DNA from 2 places in the Blautia sp. MSK.18.38 genome. Region 2 is predicted to be linked to the other one. Evidence: riboswitches for the same ligand, from Rfam matches in the RefSeq annotation. Region 2 holds a riboswitch; the other holds the start of a gene.

Region 1 (12,479 bases), on a different contig from region 2:
CCGGATACCGGGTATACCGCAAGACCGGAAACAGCGGATGGAAAGCAGTAAAAACCCTCACAGGAAGCAAAAATGTTACGTTTACCGATACAAAAGTAAGTACCGGAGTAAGCTATACTTACACAGTGAGAGCTTACCGGAAATCCGGAAAAAATACGATCTGGAGTAGATATAATGAAAAAGGTCTGACAGCAATCGCAGGTCTGAATTATCTCACCCTGAATAAGACCAGCCTGACACTGGCATCGAAAAAAACTTATACACTGAAGATCAAAGGCACCAGTCTGAAACCGTCATGGAAGAGCAGCAACACAAATGTTGTCAAGATAACTTCTGTCGGAAAGATCACCGCGGTAAAAACAGGAACAGCGGTTATCACAGCGACTCTTGGTGGCAGAAAATTCACCTGCAAGGTTACTGTAAAGAATCCGACCTCGGCTAATACCAGATTGACGCAGAATTATAGCAAATTGAAAAAATACATCAGTCAGAAAGGCAAATATACTGAAGACGGAAATCAGTTTATAAATGTCAAAGTAGATAAAGAAAGTACTCTGATGATCGGTTATCTGAAGAAAGAAGATAAGATAGATATTGGGATGATGCTCTCTATGCCTTCAGATGGAATCCTTGCCGGACTGGATATTATCGGAAACTGTGTGAAATCTGATACGGTCAGTGTGAAGTCCGCCCTGTCTACAAATGAAGTCTTTCTGCTGGTGACTTCTTCTACAAAAGCATCTGCTTATAAAGGTCAGAATCTGACTTTCTTGTATACAAACGGAAAAAAAGCGATGACAGATCTGCAGGATTCTTCCAATATTATGATGAAAGCGACAATGAAAGTAGCAAATGATTATCTGAAAAAGAATTTAAATCTGACAATGAAAGATCTGGGATTCACTGCTTATAAATAACAGTAACATCCTATGATGATGCCGTTAATAAAATTCGGTTGACAAATTAGTATAGAAAGCATAAGATGATAGTAGCTAAGAAATGTGATGAAATTCAAACATTGGCAAAAACGAAAACCCCGGAAGTCTCGCACACTTCCGGGGTTTTCTATGCCGTTATGTAAGGGGGCTTAAGCCTTTCAGGCTGTTACTGCCTGTCGTTTCTGTCCAGCCATTTGCGAATATAGTAGCTAACTATATCCGCCGTAACAGAAACAAAAAATGTGATGATTAATTCGCACACTGGACTTCACCTCCTTTCTGCTGGAGGGTTGGCAGCAATTATAGTGTACTATAGTTTAGAACAAATTGGAACTATTGTGAGAAAATTTAATGCTCTTGACATTGATCATAATTCGCCTTATACTAAACCATGTAAATAACAGGGGAGCTTGTGATGGCAGGCTGAGAGGAAGTCTTCAACTTCGACCCTTATACCTGATTTGGATAATGCCAACGTAGGAACGTATAAGATGAATTTACGGGAGATACTTTGGTGTATCTCCTTTTTTATTGGATGCGGATGTTTTTATCCGATTGAATACGTAAGATCAGGATTTACAGGGAAGGGATCAAGAGCGAATGCTTTTAACCCCGGTATCGACAATTGAATATTGGGAAATTTGAGAGTGAACTGAGTTCATGAAGGGGTGCACCACCGCGGGTGTATTTCTTTGTGAACTCTTTTTTATTGACGAATAGCTTTTGAAGTTTCCGGAAAGGAGAGATCATGATCACAGTAAATGGTGAAAGCAGAACATTGGAAAAGCCGGTGACAGTAACAGAATATCTGGAAGCATGTAACTATGTTCCGGTGCAGGTTGTAGTAGAGCTGAATGAAGAGATCATTAAGAGAGACACTTACGATACAACAGTACTGAAAGATGGCGATGTTGTGGAGATTCTGCAGTTTATGGGCGGCGGAAGCTGCTGATGTCGCTATAGAGATAAAATTAGGTATATATACCACGGCAGTAACTGACAGATAAGTTACTGAAAAAATGCAAATGAAGAATGATCTGGCAGAAGAAGGCGCTGGTTATAAATCGGTGGAAATATTTTCTGCAAACAGACATAAAGAAAGGTGGACATAAAAAATGACAACAGCAAACACAAATGAAGACAAACTGATCCTGGGAGGCCATGAGTTTACTTCCCGTTTTATCCTTGGTTCCGGAAAATTTTCTCTGGAGCTTGTAAAAGCATGTATTGAAAAAGCAGGAACTCAGATCGTAACACTTGCCCTGCGCCGTGCAAATGAGGGTGGGCTTGCCAATATTCTTGACTATGTGCCGAAGGATGTTACTCTTCTTCCGAATACATCAGGAGCCAGAAATGCAGAGGAAGCAGTCCGTATCGCAAGACTTTCCCGCGAGCTTGGTTGTGGAGATTTTGTAAAGATCGAAGTTATCCATGACTCCAAATATCTTCTTCCGGATAATTACGAGACCATCAAGGCAACAGAGATCCTTGCAAAAGAGGGCTTTGTAGTTATGCCATACATGTATCCAGATCTGAATGCAGCCAGAGATCTGGTGAATGCAGGAGCTGCCTGTGTAATGCCACTTGGCTCTCCAATCGGTTCCAACAAAGGAATCTGTACAAAAGAATTCATCCAGATCCTTATCGACGAGATCGACCTTCCGATCATCGTGGACGCAGGAATCGGCCGCCCGTCACAGGCATGTGAGGCTATGGAAATGGGTGCTGCAGCAGTTATGGCAAATACAGCTATCGCAACTGCAGGAGACGTCCGTGTTATGGCGGAAGCCTTTAAGAAAGCTATTGAGGCAGGAAGAAGTGCATATCTTTCCGGTATGGGAAGAACTCTGGAGAGAGGTGCAAGTGCATCCTCACCACTGACCGGATTTCTTCATGAGTAAAATTGATAAATGAATGATTGAACGCAGAACACTAAGCGGGGGACAGGCACTGCCTGTGTAGTGAAACACAGGTATTGTCTGGTTTCAATCGAAATTAAGTTTACAGATATGCAGCAGTGAGGACCAGAGTATTGCTGCAATATATGAGAGGAGCGACATAAGAGTAATGGCAGAGACAGTACAGGCCAGTCAGCAGGACGGCCATTTTAATGAAAGTATCGTAAATGAAGAAATTCTGGAAGATATGAAAAAGAACCGTATCGATCACATGAAGTACCTTCCGGATATGGAACAGCTGGAAGAATCTGATGTAATGGATCAGGTTATTTCCGCAATGAACGCATATGATTATGATAAGTACACAGAAGCGGATGTACGGAGAGCGCTTGTTCATGACAACCGTACACCGGAGGATTTTAAAGCACTGCTTTCACCGGCAGCGCTGCCTCTTCTGGAAGAAATCGCACAGGCTGCACGGATCGAAACAAGGAAACATTTTGGAAACAGTATCTGCATGTTTACACCGATCTACATTGCAAACTACTGTGAGAACTACTGTATTTACTGTGGATTTAATTGCCACAACAAGATCCGCCGCGCACAGCTGAATGCAGATGAGATCGAGAAAGAGATGGCAGCCATTGCAGAAACCGGACTCCAGGAGATTCTGATCCTTACCGGAGAGAGCAAAACGAAATCTAATGTGGAATATATCGGAAAGGCTTGTGAGATCGCCCGGAAATATTTCAAGGTAGTCGGTCTTGAGGTGTATCCGATGAATTCTGATGAGTACGCATATCTTCACAAATGCGGCGCAGATTATGTGACAGTTTTCCAGGAAACCTATAATTCTGATAAATACGAAACTCTGCATCTGGCAGGTCACAAGAGGATTTTCCCATACAGGTTAAATACACAGGAGCGTGCGTTAAAAGGCGGCATGCGAGGTGTTGGTTTTGCGGCACTTCTGGGACTAGATGATTTCCGCAAGGATGCTTTTGCAACGGGATATCACGCATATCTTCTGCAGAGAAAATATCCACACGCAGAGATCGCTTTTTCCTGCCCGAGACTTCGTCCGATCATCAACAACGACAGGATCAATCCGAAGGATGTACACGAACCGCAGCTTTTGCAGGTAGTCTGTGCATATCGTCTGTTTATGCCGTTTGCAAGTATTACTGTATCCACCAGAGAGTGTGAGCGTGTCCGTGACAATCTGGTAAATATCGCAGCAACCAAGATCTCTGCAGGTGTCAGCACAGGAATCGGAAGCCATGTGGATGATATCGAAGATAAAGGCGACGATCAGTTTGAGATTTCCGACGGAAGATCCGTGGACGAAGTCTTTAACGCCCTGAAAGACCACGGCCTGCAGCCGGTCATGAATGATTATATTTATCTGTGAGATGAAGGCGGCGAAATCGGATCGTATAGACTACCGAGGATAACTTCTGTGGAATATGTGGAAAACCATCCGCCTGAAAGAGCGATTTTTCGGGGTGAGTGTGGATAACTGTTTCGGAAGAATGAATGCAGAAAGATTTTTGTCAAACAGAGGACAGTGCTGGAAGAATTTGTCGTCAGAACAAGAGTGATTTTTCAGTCCGGGTCTGATAAAATAAATGTAACAAGGAGGTCGTACGGAGAGTATTAAGATTTACAGAAGATAAAACGTCAGTGTAGAAATTTACAAAAGCATTTTCAAGGCACATCAGATAACGATATTGAACTAAAAAAGAGGTGCCCTATGGCAAATGCAAAACATGAAGATGCTGTTATGAAAATGGGTGTTGACTATTTTCGTGATACGATTCTGAAAAGTCTCGGAATTGATTATGATTTTGTGGAGGTTGGTCCGACTGAGCTGGTAGAGCTTACTATTCATTCAATGTATATGGATTTTACCTTTCTCACAAAACAGGGATTTTATATTCATATAGAATTTCAGACAACAGACAAGGGGGAAGAGGATTTACGAAGATTTCTTGCCTATGATGCGGTATATTCACATAAGACTGGAAAGAATGTTATTACATACGTGATTTATTCCGGAGGAATCCGGTCAGTAAAGGCTGAATTGAACATGGGCTTGTTTACTTATCGTATTCAGCCAGTTTATCTTAAAGAGAAAAATGCAGATGAGGTTTTTGTCAGAATGAAAGAAAAGCAGCTGCATGGAGAAGAACTGACCAAAGAAGATTATGCAATCTTGTCATTAACACCATTAATGTCAGGCTCTATGCAGATGAAGGATAAGATCAGAGAAGCAATCATTCTGGCAAAAAGAAATACAGATCTAACCGCAGAGAAAACAACAGCAATGTTATATACATTGGCAGATAAATTTCTGGATAATGCAGATTTGGACGAAATAAAGGAGGTCGTTGCGATGACGAGAATTGGTCAGATGTTATTAGATGAGGGAATGGAACGTGGAATGGAGTGTGGTATGGAGCGTGGCATGGAACAGGGCATGCAGCTGACACAATATTTACTGGATAACAACCGCACAGAAGATCTCAAACGTGCTGTCAAAGATGAAGCTTACCGCAAAAAACTCCTGGAAGAGCTGAATTCACAAGGTTGATTGCGTTTTCACAAAATCTTTCAACGGTGATGAAGAATATGCAAAAAAGAGTGCGAAATCTATGGATAACAGCTAAAAATCAGACATAAAAACCTGTAAAATTCGCCAAAATATCCCTGATTTCGAAAACTACTGAAAACGGTTTCCAATCTAATAGTTTTCATATGTACTTACTCATGTTTATAATAGCCCCAACAACAAAACACGAGGCAAAACACAGGAGGTAAGTATTATGAAAAGAAGATGGAAATCAGCAGTAGCAGCTCTTGCAGCAATAGCAACAATCGGAAGCCTTACAGGCGTAACCACCTATGCGGCGGACAGTGTCAGTATCACCAATGTATCTTATGATCCGACCAGAGAGCTTTACGAGCAGTACAACAAGAGCTTCCAGGAACACTGGAAGGAAAAAACAGGCCAGGATGTGGAGATCACACAGTCCCATGGTGGTTCCGGCAAGCAGGCACTTGAGGTTGCCAACGGACTGGAAGCAGATGTGGTAACACTGGCACTGGAGTATGATGTGGATGCGATCCAGGATGCAGGACTCATCGATGACGGATGGGTGGACGAATTTCCGGAGGACAGCGCTCCCTATACTTCGACGATTGTATTTCTTGTGAGAAAAGGAAATCCGAAGAACATCAAAGACTGGGACGATCTGGTAAAGAAAGATGTAGGTGTGATCACACCAAACCCGAAAACCTCCGGCGGAGCAAGATGGAACTATCTGGCAGCCTGGGCCTATGCAAAAGATAAATATAACGGAGACGAGGACAAAATTAAAGAATTCATCGGAGATCTTTACAAAAACGTACTTGTCCTGGACACCGGAGCCAGAGGCGCAACGACCTCTTTCGTGGAAAACGGACAGGGTGATGTACTGATTGCCTGGGAAAATGAAGCCTATCTTTCCGTAAAAGATTATCCGGACGACTACGAGATCGTAACACCAAGCATCAGCATCCTTGCACAGCCATCTGTAGCAGTAGTCGATAAAGTCGTAGACAAAAGAGGCACCAGAGATGTGGCAGAGGAATATCTGAATTATCTCTATTCCGATGAAGCACAGCGGATCGCCGGTGATAATTATTACCGTCCGTCAAACCAGGATATTCTGAAGGAATACTCCGATGTGTTTGACCTGGACATCAATCTTGTCACCATTGATGATTTCGGCGGATGGAAAAAGGCACAGGAAACACATTTCTCAGATGGAGGGATTTTTGATCAGATTTACGAAGGATAGACAGCAGAAGATATAGTTGGACACAATAACACAAAGAAGCTGCAGAACAGTGAAAAAACAGAGTCTGCAGCTTCTTTTATGTAAATATTGTGAATCACAAGGGATCAGGCATGGCTTCCTTCGGTCAGGGAACAGCCGTCCATTATACGGATCCCGTTTATGACATCCAGATAAGTGTCATACATTTCCTTCCATTCATCAGAGGCGTCCTTGGAGTACTGGCTGATGGTGGACAGAAGATCGTATTTTTTGCCGTCGACGGTTTCGATACGGCCGAGATAGCCCTGCCATACACTGTCCAGAGGCTGGTCTTGGTCTTCACCATTGTAATATCTGGCTTCCAGGGTCAGTACAGGAACATCCTCATTGTAATAAGTCAGTTTATATCCACCATTTTCGGTTTCGGTTGTTTCATAATGGCAGAGATATTTCCAGCGCTCCGGAGTGAGGACCTGGAAGTAATCCGTCATGGCCATATCCACACGCTCTGCGTAAACGAAATCTATGGATTTGATCAGCTCTGTGGCTTCCTTTTCGGCGGCTTTATCATAGGTATCTGACGGAGTCAGGACAAAAAGTCCGAATGTATAATCGTCAGCCTGGCATACAAGAGCATCTACATTTTTTTCTTCTTCGTTGACTTCGGTTAAGTATTGATATTTCGTGGCAGGATAAGATTCAAAGGTAAGATCCTTTTTGGTGATGATCTCACCCTTTACCGGATAGTATTCTGCCAGAAAACCCTTCAGGGAAGAATCCTCCAGAGAGGAATTCGGTACTTTTAAAACAAAGGCAGTGCTTTTTCCGCCATTTACGGAACGCTGCTCGAAATAACCTTCTTTTTCGGGCATGGATTCTCTGATCGTATCATCGGCAGGGAATCCAACCCGCATATGAAGCTCGCCGCGCTTTTCCGATTCAGAGGAATCTTCCGTGTTTGTATCGGAAGAGGAATTTGGGTATGAAGAATCGGAATCCTGCGAGGAGGAGTTTCCACTGGTATCGGAGGATTCTTCTGAAGAATCTCCGGAGGAGGAATCAGTTTCAGAATCGGAATATTCCTGAAGATTGCCGTAGTCATCAATATAATATTTATCTCTGGAGCCAATATATGTGGTTCCGGTGGCATCTTCTAGCCACACACTGCCGTCCTCATAATAATAATGAGGCTCAAAATAACCGTCCTGTTCGGTCCAGCCGGCATCGTTGCCTTCCATCAGTTCACCGGAATCCGGGTCAGGGGCATAATTACCTTCCCCGATATATTCATCCTCGGAACCATTGCGGTACCAGTAATCTCCGTTTTCATCCTGCCAGATGTACTGACCGTCATCGGTTGGAGGGTCAGAAGCGAGGACCGGGACTGCAGATATGGAAAGAGCGATCGCGCCTGTTAAAAGAACTAAGATTTTTTTATGCATAGGCACCTCCTGATAAATTGAGCAGCAGTTAGCTGCTTACTATTCTTTGATCATAAATTTTTACAAATAAAAAAGATCTGTCTGTTAAGTACATTGTAACAGACAGATCTCGATATCCGGAAATGTGAAGAAAAAGAGACATTTACGGGAAGCTGCTTACAGGTCTGGAAATATGCTATCCGATCGTGAAAAGGCCGGCTTACCGGCAGGTAAAAAGATATCCCTTCCCATAAACCGAGACAATGTCATACTCATCGGTATCTTCGGCACCGATCTTGGTCCGGAGGTTAAAGATATGCCGCCGTACCGTGCTGGTATCTGTTCCTGCACAGCTACCCCATACCGCTTCGTAGAGCTCCTTTGCAGAAAAAATCTTCTCCTGGTTTTCTGCAAGGAGACGCAGCAGAGAGAATTCGGTCCGGGTAAGGCCTGTGTCGGCATTATTGAGATATGCATGGCCGTCCGAAAGATCCAGCCGCAGGCTGCCGATGGTGATCTGACGGGAGGACTGAAATTTTTCTTTTATTTTTTCTTCCATTCGTTTCTGGCGTTCCAGAAGCATCTGGATCACGGCCAGAAATTCATCGAAATTATAAGGTTTGGTGAGATAATAGTCGCCTCCCTGCTGAAGTCCTTCTACCCGATCCCGGATATCACTTTTTCCGGTGAGAAAAAGAACCGGATTCATGGCTTTTTCGCGGAAGCGGCGGCAGATATCCAGACCGTTTCCGTCCGGAAGCATAATGTCCAGGATAAGAAGATCCGGCAGCTGTTCTTCAAGCTGATGATAGGCTTCGGCGGCTGTCTGTGCAGTGTGGACATCGTAGCCACGGCGCCGCAGCATCCGGCAGTTGGTATTCAGCACCTGTTCTTCATCCTCGACCATAAGGATAAGTGATTTCTTTTCATTCATTTATGATTCCTCCTCCGGAAGTGAGAAGAACACCTGAGTTCCCTCGCCTTCTTTACTTTTCAGCCATATTTTGCCGCCATGGGCAGTGATGATCTGATGACAGACATAGAGGCCTATGCCGTGCCGCCAGTAATCCTTATCAGCGGAAATATAACCCTTGAGTGCGTTTTTTCGCATTTCTTCTGACATGCCGGTTCCGGTGTCGGAGACGCAGATGGTCTGCCAGCCCGGTTCGCCGGTAAGAGAAATGGTGATGGTTCCGTTTTGGGTGTGACGCTCTGCATTGGAGATCAGATTGGTGACAACCTGGATCAGCCGTTCCGGATCAGCAGAGATTTCCGGGAGTCCGGATTGTGTCGTAAGGACCAGCTGATTGTTCTTTAAGCTTGGATGACTGCAGTAGTCTTTTTTTACAGAATACAAAAGACCGGACAGATCTGATGGGACAAGGGAAAGGGCAAGTCGTCCCTGCTCAATGGAAACCGTATCCATCAGATCCAGCACGATCCGGTCGATCCGCATTACCGACTGTTCAATGGTGCGGAGATTTTCCTGCATAAGAGAGAAATCCAGAGGCTCTTCCTCAAGGAGCTCGGAGGTGTCCCGCGCGTGGAGGGAAATGGAACTCAGAGGATTTTTAATCTCATGGGCAACGGTGGTCAGGAAGGTGGACTTGGCATTATCAAGGGAGCGCAGTCGCAGATTCTGTTCCTCCAGAAGGAGCTGCTGCTGGTTATATTCCTTCAGATGAAAATAGAGAACACTGCCGCAGACAATACTTACAGAGACAAACGCCAGAAGGATATCTGCCAGCCGGTCTGCTTCCGTGGCAAAAGGAGTTACAGTGTCCGGGAAATGGTATGCAACCAGACACAGTCCCATATAAAGGAGGATCTCCAGCAGGGAAACGATCAGAGCGCGTCTTTTTTCCAGCATCAGCACGGTAAAAATAATAGCAAACACAAAGAATGCCGGCATGCCGCCACGATAACCGCCGCTGGTAAAAAACATCACCGGAAAAACGAGCAGAAAGATCACGACAATGGTGATCAGGTAGCAGCGCTGATATTTTCCACTGTAATAGGAATAAAGAAAAAGCCCTCCGGAGATTGCAACCAGCGCAAAATTGATCAGTACATTTCTCCAGGAACCGGTCCCGAGACTGAGAAAGGCCATGATCAGGCTGATCACAGTACCTCCCAAGGCGAGGATGTTGAACAGCCGGACGCGGAAATCAAGGGTGGGACTGAATAAAGAGTGAAAAATATTCCGGAGCTTCGGGTTTATATTGATAGGGATCACCTCCTGTTCTTAATGTAGGTTTGTATGCCTGCGGGCATCTTTCTTTTGGTGCTGTAATTATCGTAACTGTTATAATTGTATCATGCTGTCGTATAGTTGTGTACACAAAAAAATACATTTAATCCCGTTTTCCTATTGACATACTATGAATAGTAGGTTAATATAAGTGTCAACAAAAGAAAGGGAAGAGGCTATGAACGAATACGGCTTTAATACAGGGCTGCTCCACGGCACCAACGAGAAATATCCACAGGGTGCAACACAGGTTCCAATCTATCAGAGCAGCGCATTCCGACATGACAGCGCGGAAGACCTGGAGAAAATTTTTGACAATAAAAAAATGGGCTTCTCCTATACAAGGATCAACAATCCTACGGTAGAGTCCTTTGAGAAGCGAGTGACCATGCTGGAGGATGGGATCGGTAGTGTGGCCTGTGCATCCGGAATGGCAGCGCTGACCAATGCGTTTCTGAACATTCTTCAGGCAGGAGATGAGATCGTGGCAGCCTGCGGACTGTATGGCGGAACTGTGGAATTGTTCGATGATCTGAAGCCTTTCGGGATTTCCGTAAAATATGTGAAAGAGAATAAGCCGGAAGCTTTTGAGGCAGAGATCACAGAGAAGACGCGACTTGTTTTTGCGGAGACCATTGGCAACCCCAAGCTGGATGTTACCGATATCCAGGCAGTTGCGGAAGTGGCACATAAGCATGACGTACCGCTGATCGTAGACAACACGGTGGCAACCCCGTATCTGATCCAGCCACTGAAGCTTGAAGCTGACATTGTGGTTCATTCCTCTTCCAAATATATCAATGGAAGCAGCGATGCCATCAGCGGTATTCTTGTCTGTGGTAAGGGTCTGAAATGGGACCCTGACCGATATCCGGGACTTGCTCCATACCGGAAATTCGGACCATTTGCATACATCGCCAAGCTTAGAAACGGACTTTTCCGGAACACTGGCGCGTGTCTTGCTCCGCAGAATGCTTTCCTTAATAACCTGGGACTGGAAACCCTGGGACTTCGAATGCAGAGACAGTGTGACAATGCACTGGAGCTTGCGAGATTTTTACAGGGCCTGGGTGGTGACATTGAAGTAAATTATCCGGGACTGGAAGAAAGCCCTTATCACGAAATTGCGGAAAAGCAGTTCAGGAATGGCTACGGAGCTATCGTAACTGTAAGAACCGGAAGCAAGGAGAAGGCTTTTTCCATTATCAATTCCCTGAATATCCCGCTGATCATCTCCAACATCGGAGATACGAAGACTCTGGTGATCCATCCGGAATCCACCATCGCGGCACACATCTCCGATGAAGAGAAGCTGCAGTCCGGAGTATTCGAGGATCTGATCCGCATCAGTGTGGGAATTGAAGATATTGAAGATTTAAAAGAAGATTTCAAACAAGCGATAGAAAATAACCGATAAAATCTAAGAGCTGCACCAGCAGAGAAATGGAGAGTTCGTTATGGCAAAAGTAGATTACGCTACATTAAAAAAAGGTGGTTTCATGAGACAGAAGCAGAAGAATAATTTTTCTCTTCGTCTTGCCTGTGTAGGCGGTACACTTACCGCAGAAAACCTTAAGAAGATCGCAGAGGTAGCTGAGAAATACGGTGACGGATATGTACATCTTACTTCCAGACAGGGAGTTGAGATCCCGTTCATTAAATTAGATGATATTGATGATGTAAAAGATGATCTTGCGAAAGGCGGATGCAAGCCCGGTGTCTGCGGACCGAGAGTACGTACAGTTACAGCCTGCCAGGGCAATGCTGTCTGTCCAAGCGGAAACATCAACAGCTATGACATTGCGGTGAAATTAAATGAGAGATATTTCGGAAGAGAGCTTCCTCATAAATTCAAATTCGGTGTTACCGGATGCCAGAACAACTGTCTGAAGGCAGAGGAGAATGATGTAGGGATCAAGGGAGCAGCTGAGGTCAGCTGGAAAGAGGATGCATGTATCCACTGTGGTGTCTGCGAAAAGGCCTGCAGAGAAAATGCCATCTCCTTTGAGGAGGACAAGCTGGTGATCGATACAGAGAAATGTAACTACTGCGGCAGATGTGCAAAATCCTGTCCGGTGGATGCATGGGATGTAAACGAAGCATATATCGTTTCCTTTGGCGGAACGTTTGGAAATCACATCAGCAAGGGA
Region 2 (12,479 bases):
TGTGTACGTCCCATGGTGATCACATCATCGAACTCCTCTGCCTTTTTTGCAAGCTCCTTCTCAAGTCTTACCAATGCTTTTTCCAGAGGTGCAAGAAGATCCAGAACGGTAAGCTTACCGGCCGTCGGGATCACATCATTGGTGGACTGCGCCATGTTTACGTGATCATTTGGATGGACCATTTTATAGCTACCCTTCGGACATCCGAGGATCTCACCGGCTCTGTTTGCGATCACCTCATTCATATTCATATTTGCGCTGGTTCCGGCACCACCCTGAATGGCATCTACGATAAATTCCTCAGCCAATTTTCCTGAGATCACTTCATCGCAGGCTCTGACAATGGCGTCTGCCTTATCCTCCGGAAGAAGCCCTGCATTATTATTAGTGATAGCTGCTGCTTTTTTAATCTGTGCCAGGTTCCTAATAAATGCCGGATGAAGCTTTGTACCTGTAATAGGAAAATTCTGTTTTGCCCTTAAAGCCTGAACTCCGTAATAAGCCTCTGCAGGCACTTTCATAGTTCCGATCGAATCTGCTTCCAGTCTTGTTTCTGTTGTCATTTTATCATCCCTCTTCTTTCTTCTGATCCTGTGCACATCTGATTTGCTCCGCCCTCTGATCTCATCTTTTTCAGTCCGACGGATATTCACTGTTTACAAATCATTCTGTTATTTTCATTTTTATCAGCAGCTGTTTTTCTGATGCCTAAGAAACTAACACTTTCTTTGTGGCTTGTAAATACTTTTAATTGAAAACCACGATTATCCGTGTTTTTCAATAGTTTATATTAATCTTTTTAAGAATTTCTTTTATTTTTCTTATTTTTATTAAGTCGTTTCTTGTGTTGTGATAACACACGCAGTATAATCAATACAGAAATACCTATTTTCAATCCACTTCCCTACGCAGCTCTGTACCAGTTACAAATGACGTTTTTTCATCGAAAGGAGACATTCTACATGGAACACAAACTCGACAACATCGACCGAAAGATCATCGAAATGCTTCAGAAAAACGCCCGCACCCCGGTAAAGGAAATCGCAAAGGAAGTCTTCCTCTCATCCCCCGCTGTTTCCGCCAGGATCGAACACCTCGAAAAAAACGGGCTGATCACAGGCTACCACGCCCAGATCAACCCGGTATTTCTCGGTTATCATATAAAAGCATTCATCAACCTGGAAGTAGAACCCAACCAGAAAAAAGACTTCTATCCCTTCATCCAGTCCATCCCAAACGTCATCGAATGCAACTGCGTCACCGGCGATTACTCCATGCTCATCGAAGTAGCCTTCCGCTCCACCATGGAACTGGACCACTTCATCAACGAACTCCAGCAGTTCGGCCGCACCAAAACACAGATCGTATTCTCCACCAGCGTAGAACACAGAGATCTGCCGGTGGAGTAACCACCCTCCCCTGCCGCCTTGAAAAACCAGCCCGTGAGGCGTGTGCTGCCTGTCGCCGGACTCTGCAGGAGGGGAGCTGATTCTTGGCTGGCGGAAATCTGCGTTGTTTTTCAAAAGTCCGCTGTCTGAGCGGCTGCAAGACGCGAGTTCGGACTTTTGGAAAACGATTTTAGCAGAATTCCGGCAGCCTAGAAGCCAGCCCCCGACGAAGCCCCGGCGACAGGCAGCACACGCCTCACGGGCGTCCGTATTTCAACAAAAAAAGAACAGCAATGAACCTCAAATCCACCACTGCTCTCCATTCATTTCCTAAATCACTTTCCCATCAAAGCAACAATCTTCTCCTTCAGCTCCCGCGCATTCTTCTTCGGATCCTCCGCCTTCATGATCGCAGAAACAACCGCCATACCACTCATACCGGCGCCCTCAAGCACATCCATATTCCCGGCATTCAATCCCCCGATCGCAACCGCCGGAATCGGAACCGCCTCACAAATATCCTTCAACGTAGAAACCTTGGTAAGGATCGTCACAACCTTAGTAGTGGTAGGATAAATCGCCCCCACACCAAGATAATCCGCACCATCCTCATAAGCCTTCACAGCAGCCTCCACCGTCTTGGCAGTAGCCCCCACGATCTTATCCGGTCCCATCAGCTTCCTTGCCACAGCAACCGGAATATCAGAAGCTCCAACATGCACACCAGCCGCATCACAGGCCAGCGCCACATCCACACGATCATCAATGATCAGCGGCACATTGTAACGATCTGTGATCTCCTTCACCTTAAAAGCCTTATCCAGATACTCCCGTCCACCCTTATTCTTCTCGCGAAGCTGGACCAGAGTCACACCACCCTTACAAGCCTCCTCAACCGTACGGAGCAAAGACTCCTCCGTATGATAAGAACTATCCGTCACCAGATACAACGTTACATCCAAATCTTTTCTATCCATCCTAATCCCCTCTTTTTCAGTACATTTCAATCTTCAACAGATCCAGCAGCTGTCGATCCGAAAGCCCATAGATCTCATCCAGCAGATTTACCTGAAAGCTTCCCGGACCGCGGGAAATCTTCTCCGCTTCCTCGCCGGCGATACCCATAAGTGCAGTACCAAGCACTGCCGCAGCCAGATAATTCCCGGATCTCCCATTTAATTCCATCTCAACGCCAGACCAGACACCTGCCTCTATACTATCCGTCATCTCTTTCGCAATATTATCTTCGCACCCCGGCAAAAACGCCGCAGTCAGTGCACCGACCATACAGCCGGTTCCTGTGATCCCGGACAGCGCCGCACTGCCATTTTGTACCAGAACAACCCGTTCACCATCCGTAACAAAATCCTGTTTCCCGGTAGCCAGCACGATTGCCTGATTATTTCTGGAAAAAGCCTTAAGCACTTCACTGACTCCATCGATATTTTCCTCAGTCAGAGCATCCTCGACACCCGCATCGATTCCGATCGCATGAGACGGCAGCCCGGAAACAGCCAGAAGCTCTGACATATTTCCCTTCAGCACTGCCGGATGACCGATCCTTAAAAGCTCCCGTGCCAGATCCAGCCTGAGATCACTGCAGGCAACCCCTACCAGGTCCAGAAGAACCGGAATCTTATTTTCCATCGCTGTTCTCATAGAACGCTTCATTGACTCGATCCTGGCATTGGTAATATTCCCGAGATTCAGCATCAACGCACCAGCCGATGCCGTAATACCTGTCACCTCTGCCGGATGCTCCGCCATGATCGGCCTTGCACCTACTGCAAGGACCACGTTGGCACAGTCATGGATCGAGATCGGATTGGTGATGCAATGGATCAGCGGCTTTTCTTCTTTAATTCGCTTTCGCAGTTGTAAAATTCTTTGTCTCATATGTTTTTGAACCCAAAGCTGCCTGGAATTTCACCAGAAGACCTGCTTTACTCAGAGCCTTCAGGAAAATATAGGCAACACATCCTCCCATTGTGGTTGCTGCAAGGAACATCGGCGTATAATAAAATGCTGTCAGTCCGCCTCTTCCCATCAGGAATGCCATCACCGGATAAGAAACCATGGATCCGATGATACCCGTTCCAAAGATCTCACCGATCACCGCGCAGATGATCTTGCCTTTGGAAAGTCTGTAGAACACACCTGAAAGGAATGCGCCAAATACTGCACCGGTCAGTGCAAGTGGCGGGATTCCCATGAACATCATACGGATCACGCCGATCATGGTCGCACAGAGAAGGGAATACCACGGTCCCATCAGAACCGAGCATACGATATTGACAAGATGCGCCGTGGGGCACATTCCCTCAATCCTCAGGATCGGTGAAATAACGACACCGATCGCAACCATCATTGCCAGCATTACCATACGAAGCGTGTGCATCCTTTGTTTTTCCATAGTGTTTTTCCTCCCTGAAATATCAGGCAGAACCCTGTCAGATCCGGGCAAAAGCTTCCCGTCTGCTGCAGTCTGCCCTTAGATTTTGGCGGTCGAAGTTCCCTTACTTCCTCTCACTCCGAAAACACGGATTCCCATCGCTTACATGATCCTTCCGGAAAAATCCTCCGGAATATCACTCTCCTGCCAGACATTAAGGCGCTCCCCTTCCTGCCCGCTCTTTCGCAGAAGCTCCACATGCAGTCTCTGTCACTTTCACATCCCCCCATTGTCAGACCATTCCAGTTCCATTCCTGCATCCGAAAAGAGCGCATCCCATGGCAAACTCCACGGAGACACGCTCTCAGATCACAATCCCTCCGTTGGCATTACCCAAATCAGGTACGGTCGAAGATCTATCTTCCTCTCAGCCTGTCACACAAGCTCCCGCTGGCTCTTTTCTTTTCTGTTTTTCAATATAGCACACACCTATCCCGTTGTCAAACCTCCACTGCTTATTGCTCTTTGCACTCCCGCCGGAGACGTTACTGTTCACTCCGTTCTCAGCAACACGCTTCGCGATGCACAGAATTTATGCTAATCGCATAAATTCGCGCGGTATGTCTCGGGTTTTCTGTGACCTTCGCTCACAAAAAACACCTCGCGGAATATTACCAGTAAACAGTAACCCGGAAACTTTCCTAATTCAGTTAAACAATTATTTTGGCATAAAAAACTCCCTGCTTCACTACTTTTCATAGTAAAACAGGAAGTATATAAATCTTATTTTGAAATCTCGTCGATCAGACGCAGCTCCTCAGCTGTAAACGGTGCACAGTGGATCGCTTTCACATTATCAAGGATCTGCTGCGGCTTGGAAGCTCCGATCAGAACACTGGTAACTTCCTTATGCTGAAGCAGCCAGCCAAGTGCCATATCAGCCAGCTTCTCTCCACGCTGGGCTGCCAGATCGTTCAGTCTCCGGATCTGATCCAGACGCTCCGGCGTCAGCACACTTTCCTTAAGGAATCTTCCATCTTTGCGGATACGGCTGTCCTCCGGGATCCCGTTCAGGTAACGGTCTGTCAGCTGTCCCTGAGCAAGAGGGCTAAAGGTGATCAGACCTTTTTTCAAAATGCCGGTGGTTCTCTTGAGACCGTTTTCTTCCACTGTTCTGTCAAAAATGGAATACCGGTTCTGGTTGATCACAAAGGGACATTTCAGATCCTTCAGGATCGCTGCCGCCTGGCTTAAGGTTTTTCCATCATAATTGGAAAGTCCCACATAAAGGGCCTTGCCCTGCTGAACCGCTGTTGCCAGCGCCCCCATAGTCTCCTCAAGCGGAGTCTCCGGGTCCATTCTGTGATGGTAAAAAATATCCACATATTCCAGACCCATGCGCTTCAGGCTCTGGTCAAGGCTTGCCAGAAGATACTTGCGGCTGCCCCAGTTTCCATAAGGGCCCTCCCACATATCATAGCCTGCCTTTGTTGTGATGATCAGCTCATCACGGTATGGCATCAGTTCTTCTTTCAGGATCTTGCCGAAATTCCGTTCCGCACTTCCATAGGCAGGTCCGTAATTATTGGCAAGGTCAAACTGTGTGATACCATTGTCAAAAGCTGTAAAGCACAGCTGCTTCATGTTTTCATAATCAGAAGTATCTCCGAAATTATGCCATAATCCAAGAGACACCTTCGGAAGCATCAGGCCGCTTTCACCGCAGCGGTTGTACTCCATAGTTTCGTAGCGTTCCTTTGCAGGTGTGTACATAAAAAAGACCTCCCATAATGTAGCATGATTTACATTTTCTGTAACTACTTTTACTATACTTCACCGGCCCTTATTTCGCAAGACGGATCATATTCCAGCTGTGTTTTGCAAAAACTGCTTCCAGTTTTCCGCCGTCCAGCTTTGAGCATTCTGCACTGGCTTTTACAGGAACTACATTCTCCGGCTGAGCCTCTGTATTGGCTGCCTGAAGATCGTCATTATTAAGTACAATATGCTCTACGATCTTATATCCCTCAAACTGTCTTAAGTCACAGGAAACTTCCATATCCTCATCCAGACTCTTATTCACTGCAAAGATCGTCAGCGTATCCTTTTCCTCATCCCAGACACACACAGAATCCAGATATGGCGCTTCGCCATAAGTTTTGCTCTCGTATACCGGTGTGAGAACCTGTGTATTAAGGACGGTTCCTCTTCCAAACACACTTGTCAGCATATACGGATAAAAGATCGTCTGACGCCATGCGCCTGTATCGGATGTCATGATCGGCGCAATAACATTTACCAGCTGTGCCATGCAGGCGATCTTTACACGATCTGCATGACGGAGAAGTGTGATCAGCATACTTCCCACAAGAAGTGCATCCTCAAAGTTATAAACATCCTCCAGCTGATGGGGCACCTGTACCCATTTTTCCAGCTTTTTATCCTGTTCATTGCTGTGGTACCATACGTTCCATTCGTCGAAGGAAAGATTAATCTGTTTTTTTCCATGCTTCTTTGCTTTTACAGCATCGCAGATGGAAACCACTCCTGAGATAAAATCATCCATGCCCTTGGAGCTTGCCAGAAAATCGGCAGTGTCTCCCGATGCATTTCCATAGTACTGATGCAGGGAAAGATAATCCACCTGATCGTAAGCCTCGTCAAGAACCGTATACTCCCAGGAGCCAAAGGTAGGCATTTCCAGATTGGAGCTTCCGCATGCAACAGTCTCAACCTCCGGATCCATAAATTTCATCAGGCGGGCAGTCTCTGCTGCAACTCTTCCGTACTCTGCCGCAGTTTTATGTCCCATCTGCCACGGACCGTCCATCTCGTTTCCGAGACACCATAATTTGATATCATGCGGGTGTTCATAGCCGTGAGCCTTACGGAGATCACTGTAATAGGTACCACCCTTAAAGTTACAGTATTCCAGAAGATTTTTCGCATCCTCCGGTCCTCTTGTTCCCAGGTTTACTGCCATCATCACATCGCTGCCGGCTTTTCTGGACCAGTCCACAAACTCATTGAGTCCAAACTGGTTTGTCTCGATGACACCCCAGGCCAGCTCCGGTCTGGACGGACGCTGAGCTTTCGGTCCGACGCTGTCCTCCCAGCGGAATCCGGATACAAAATTTCCGCCCGGATAACGAACGATCGGTACCTGAAGCTCCCTTACCAGTTCCAGAGTATCCTTCCTGAATCCCTGCTCATCAGAAAGGGGGCTGCCTTCCTGATAAATCCCCTCATAAACCGCACGTCCGAGATGTTCTATAAAGGAACCATAGATCCTTTTGTCTGTTTTTCCGGTGAGGAAATATTTGTCCACGATGATCTGCGCTTTTTTCATTGTAAAAATCCTCCTGCAAATTATTATTTTCTGCCTGCCACTGCATTGGACTCTGTTTCCGATTCCGCCATATACCGGCTCTTACGCCTCTGTTCGCTCACACACTCTCAGACAGATCGGAAATCAACCGTTTCTATGTTTCATTTTACCATCCTGTTCTATCCATACCAGTGATTATCTTCCGAAACAGTTGACTTTTTTTCCGGTAAGATTTATCGTAAAGACAGTCTTACCAGACGGACGTCCCTCTGTCACTTTACTTTATACTTCCAGACAGAAAGTTCTTTACAATGCCACAGTCGGATTGTCTGATCTACGTAATGAAAGGAGCGCAGCATTTTCATGGATTTCACCTTAAATTTCTGCGAATACAACCGTTCCAACTCCGATTACGACAGGATTTTCCGGCCGGAGGGAAGCGGAGATTTTCTTTTTCTTTTATTTAAAACACCAATGAAGGTTTATCTGGGCGATCAGCTTACTGTCACCCGGGATAATGCCTGCATCTTTTATATTCCGGGAAATCCCCAGCATTATCAGGCTGTGCGAAAATTTCGGAACAGTTATGTCCATTTTTCCTGCGGAGAAAATCTGGCAAAACGGTTCGGACTTCCCTGCAACGAAATTTTTTACCCCAGTGACTGCCAGGAGATCGATCACTGTATCCAGAAGCTGCAGCATGAATATCTGAACAGAGAAGTTTTTTCCCGGGACTACGAGTATGCCCTGCTCTGCCAGCTGATGATCACAGCCTCACGGGAACTCCGCAGTACAGATACAGGCAAGTCTGCAGACTCGGAGCTCTGCAGCCTGTTCCAAAAAATCCGTCTGGAAATGCTTACAAATTACGAAAAGCCATGGACAACAGAAAAGCTCTGCGCCATGGCTAATCTCGAAAAAAGTCAGTTTTATTCCTGTTACCGGAATTTTTTTGACAGTACCCCTCATGCTGACCTGAATCTGCTCCGTCTGGAAAAAGCCAAAAATCTGCTCACCAACGAAGCTCTGCCTGTTCAACAGGTGGCTCTGCTGTGCGGATTTTCAAATCTCTCCCACTTCAGCCGGTACTTCCGAAAGAACTGTGGCTGTTCGCCCAGTGAATGGGCACGCCGCCCCTGACCAAAAGGATATTCACACTCTGCATTCACTGCGCAGGCAACTTGTCTGATCTGATCACCGTGCCGCATTACACTTCTCATAAGCAAACAGTGCCGCACCAAGCGCACCACAAAGCTGTGCCTCATCACAGATATAAAGCTTCGCACCCAGCTTCTCCTCCAGTGCCTGGATGATACCTTTATTTCTGGCAACACCACCGGTCATCATGTATTCCCCCGGATTCTTTTTGCCAAGGCGGGCTGCAAGAGCTCCTACCTTGGAAGCAACAGATACATTCAGACCATGGATGATATCTGCCACGTCCTTATTCTGGGCAACCAGGGAAACTACCTCGGACTCTGCAAATACAGTACACATGCTTGAGATCACTACGTTCTCTTTCCACTCCAGACCACGGGTACTCATCTCCTCCAGGGAAAGTCCAAGAGTACGGGCCATCATTTCCAGGAATCGTCCGGTTCCTGCTGCACATTTATCGTTCATCAGGAAATTTTTTACCGCACCGTTCTCGTCAATGCTGATCGCCTTGATATCCTGACCGCCGATGTCGATAACTGTACGCACATTCGGATTCAGATAATGGGCTCCCTTTGCGTGACAGGTAATCTCTGTGATACTGTCATCACCACTGTCAATATAGGCACGTCCATATCCGGTAGTAACGATACGCACGATATCTTCTTTCCTGATCCCTGCTTTTTCCACGGCCATCTCCAGGCTCTTCTCTGCACTCATCATAGCGCCGCCGCCTGTGGGAATGATCATGGTCGATTTAATTTTTCCGTCTTTATCCAGGATCACAACATCCGTACTTGTGGAACCGCTGTCGATCCCTGCCACATAATAAACTCCTGATTCCATTTTTTTCCTTATCTCCTCGCTGATTCCTTTTGATGGGTCCATATCCTCAGAGCCTTCCAGGGTCTCCGCAAAAGCCTGCACTCTGGTAAGGAGCTGTCCTGCACTCTGGCTTGTAAAATCTGTCTCGATCTTCAGAAGCGGAACCTTGATATCACGCTTGATGCTTGCATACTCAAATCCGTAATAGTCGCAGAATTTAATAGTATGATAAATGATCCCCTTCAGGTTCGGATCCAGATACAGCCGGTTTCTTCGGGTGCTGTTGTTCATACGGAAGCAGGGCATCTGTGAAAGAAGTGCATCCGCATAAGCCAGGAACATAGCATCGTCTTCCATTTTTTCCAGCTCCTCACGGATCACTGCAAGACGTCTTCCACCTGTACAGGTCAGGTTTTCCACATCCATGCGGATATTATCCCGGATCATTTTTTCCAGGATGCCGCTGACACGGACACCCAGAACACCGATATACGGCTGGTTATCCACAGGCTCATGGGAAAAAGCATTCAGAAATCCACTTCTGTCGAAGGTTTTCCCCGAAAATTTCTCATAAGCTTTCTTCAGACGGTGGATGCCCTGGGCAAGCTTCACCTTTTCACAGTCGTTATCCTCATGAGGCATGTCCAGCATGTACAGAAATTTACATTTACCGGTACTTTCCACAATGTCGTACACACGACGCATGGAATCACAGCAGTTAACAAGAATAAGCTGCTCTACCTTTCCCTCCAGCACTGCCTGGATCACAGATTTTCCGAAGCCACAGAGATTAGCATGGGCGATCTGGTCCGAAAGCTCAAAATTCTCCGGCATTTCCTCAAGAACCGCACATTCCTCGCCAAAGCCCTTAAACAGCTCCAGCGGTGTATATTTACAGACGTAATGTATCATGACCGTTTTTCCTCCTTACCTTCTGACAGCATTTCCAGATATGCCTGAAGTCGTGTGGATACCTGGCCGTCACTGGAATTGGCCGGGTTACAGCCGTCACCGTCCAGGACCATGGTTGGAAGTCCTGCGTTTTCCAGAGAATTTTTGATCAGGCTGGAAGCTCCGATAGTTCCCTTGCAGCCCCAATGCGCAAAAAGGATCCCGCCGTCTGCCTCTGTAAGACTGGCCAGCTCCTGGGCACGCCGGATCCTCTGTTTCACACTTCCGTTGTAAATGCAGTTGACCATTTTTTCCGCAAGGGCCTCATAAGGATCCGAGGCCTGCATCCGCTGAAAACCGTCTGCAACAAAATCACAGGCACGGATATGCACGTTCTGGCTGTAATTAAATACATCCTTTACCGGCTCCTGCAAAAACGGCATCATATGCATCCACAAAATATGAAGACCTTCCCCCTTTGGTGCCTTCTTCACATCCTCAAGAAGCATTTTTGTATATTTCAGGGATTCCTCTGAGCCCGCCAGAAGATGACACATAAAGATCGCATACAGCTCATTTGTCAGGGAAGTCACCGGATCGTGATCCTTTCTGAGGGCAAGCTGGCTGCTGTAATAGGAGGCCGCTTCATTGCTGTTGGCAACTGCACGCTGTACCGACTGCTCGGAGATTTTTTTCCCGCCTACATCCTCCAGGAATTTCTTCAGCTCGCGGAGCTGATCTGCAACATAGCTGATGGAATCCTGATTTTTTTCATAGGGTACGTCAATATAAAAGCCCGGGATCTGATATTTCTGTTTCAGATAAGGAAACGTCATCATGTTTCCATCGCAGGCAAGGTTTGTGTAGATGGTACATTTGGGCTTCGGTACCAATCCTGTCATGGACGCTCCCAAAAAAACTCTGTGATAGGAGCACATGGTTTCCGGAAAGCCCTCTGATTCCGTCTGTGCCAGAAATGCCTGCTCACATCTGGTTCCGGCGATGAAGCAGGACATTGCCTCCACGGAATACGGAGTGATCCCTGCTGCTGTCAGAAGCTCTCCCGGTACAAAAATGCTCACAAGCGCGGTATCGTCCGGTTTTGCAAGGGCTTTGATAATATTCTGCATGACTACACGGGCTACATACTGTCCCGAAGCCGGAAGCTTCCTGTCAGGAAAAAGCTGCAGACGTTTTTCCTGAAGCCGGTATCCAGTGAGAAGAAGTTTTCGTGCTTTTTCCGGATCCCTGATGGATCTCTCTCCCACCATATCCCCGAATTTCTTTATAATATCCAATCTGTCACATCCTCCGTCAAATCAAAAAATCTATTATAAGTCTGTCAGACGCTTACCCGAAATTTTGTCTCAAACAAAATCCTGTAGCATTATCATCGTCTGGATGGTATAAAGGTTCCACCTGTCAGACCAATATTTTTATTATAAAGATATTTTTTTCAAATGTAAACACGCCAATTTTTACAAATTTGAAGCCTTTTGCACATATCAAAACATCAAAATGCAGATTTTCCACAAAACTCGCATTCCTTTTCGTGGAAAACCCGCATTTGTCTTATCGCATTATCTTCTGCTCTGTTTTTTCCGTTACTCTATATCACATCTGATGACGTACCACCTTATATTCATCTCCGGAACGATAATAGGGACATTCCTTGTAATCACTGCTCACAAAACGATAATATTCGTCCTCATCCAGATTGACATCACAATAATATTCGTCACACTCTTCATCATATGTATAGTTTGCACAGTATTCGCAGCTGGTTCCCTTCATATTTATTTCTCCTCTCTTTGCAGGAAAGTATTTCTCCCTGCTGTTCTCCTGATTATATAACAAAAAAAGGAAGAATTCCATTACTGAAATCCTCCCTTTTTTTATATATCAGAACATTCCGTTCACAGTCTTATATTTGTAAAGCATCTCCGCATGATTCTGCTCTTCCACCTGGATATCTGCCAGAAGCTTCCGCACACCACTGTCTTCAAAAGCAAAAACATCCGAGTTGTATTCTCCGGAAATCAGCTTTTCTGTTCCGATACAGTCTGTTGCAAGAAAAGCATCGTGTTCCTTATCCTCTGAGGACATCACCGATGTGTAAGCAGCCTTTGGCTGGTAATCACGGCCGTCACTGTCATTGCAGTTTACCTGGGGAACTGTACCGGAAAGCACCTGACTCAGGGAATCGTAATGCTCCTGCTCTTTTTTCTGAAGAGTCTGAAATAAGCTTTTAAGCTCCGGATCCCTGGCCTGCTGTGCGTATTTTCCGTATTTTTCAATGCAGCTTTTTTCTTGTGTCTGAAGATCCTGGATCACTGTGCGTTCTTTTTCCTTTAATATCATTATGATCATCCTTTCTTTTGATAATAATGATAGTATGGTTTGGAAACGCGATTTTATTCATATTTTACGCAGTCAGTATCTCCATCAGTGCTCCATAAAGATCCTTGTCCAGCTCCATGGACTGAAGCTCAGATAAAAG

What was found. A riboswitch is a leader RNA that binds a small molecule or an ion and turns the genes downstream of it on or off. The one in region 2 is predicted to bind thiamine pyrophosphate.
Region 1: it holds a riboswitch for thiamine pyrophosphate, as region 2 does, so the genes downstream of both, thiS (sulfur carrier protein ThiS) here and thiW (energy coupling factor transporter S component ThiW) in region 2, are expected to answer to the same signal.

What each region holds. Positions count from the first base shown of each region.
Region 1 is NZ_JANFYP010000038.1:7,707-20,185, reverse strand. It holds gene NE638_RS16430 (hypothetical protein) at 1-917, shown strand, start outside; TPP riboswitch at 1,331-1,438, shown strand; gene thiS (sulfur carrier protein ThiS) at 1,687-1,890, shown strand; gene NE638_RS16420 (thiazole synthase) at 2,054-2,839, shown strand; gene thiH (2-iminoacetate synthase ThiH) at 3,006-4,247, shown strand; gene NE638_RS16410 (hypothetical protein) at 4,590-5,429, shown strand; gene NE638_RS16405 (sulfate ABC transporter substrate-binding protein) at 5,662-6,678, shown strand; gene NE638_RS16400 (hypothetical protein) at 6,783-8,099, opposite strand; gene NE638_RS16395 (response regulator transcription factor) at 8,299-9,012, opposite strand; gene NE638_RS16390 (sensor histidine kinase) at 9,013-10,203, opposite strand; gene NE638_RS16385 (O-acetylhomoserine aminocarboxypropyltransferase/cysteine synthase family protein) at 10,508-11,746, shown strand; gene NE638_RS16380 (4Fe-4S binding protein) at 11,787-12,479, shown strand, end outside.
Region 2 is NZ_JANFYP010000005.1:155,162-167,640, forward strand. It holds gene NE638_RS05170 (aspartate ammonia-lyase) at 1-563, opposite strand, end outside; gene NE638_RS05175 (Lrp/AsnC family transcriptional regulator) at 963-1,409, shown strand; gene thiE (thiamine phosphate synthase) at 1,724-2,365, opposite strand; gene NE638_RS05185 (hydroxyethylthiazole kinase) at 2,382-3,284, opposite strand; gene thiW (energy coupling factor transporter S component ThiW) at 3,247-3,801, opposite strand; TPP riboswitch at 4,139-4,241, opposite strand; gene NE638_RS05195 (aldo/keto reductase) at 4,564-5,553, opposite strand; gene arfA (arabinosylfuranosidase ArfA) at 5,624-7,129, opposite strand; gene NE638_RS05205 (helix-turn-helix domain-containing protein) at 7,472-8,248, shown strand; gene NE638_RS05210 (acyl-CoA dehydratase activase) at 8,303-10,000, opposite strand; gene NE638_RS05215 (2-hydroxyacyl-CoA dehydratase subunit D) at 9,997-11,277, opposite strand; gene NE638_RS05220 (DUF6472 family protein) at 11,594-11,773, opposite strand; gene NE638_RS05225 (ferritin-like domain-containing protein) at 11,882-12,340, opposite strand; gene NE638_RS05230 (DUF5110 domain-containing protein) at 12,405-12,479, opposite strand, start outside.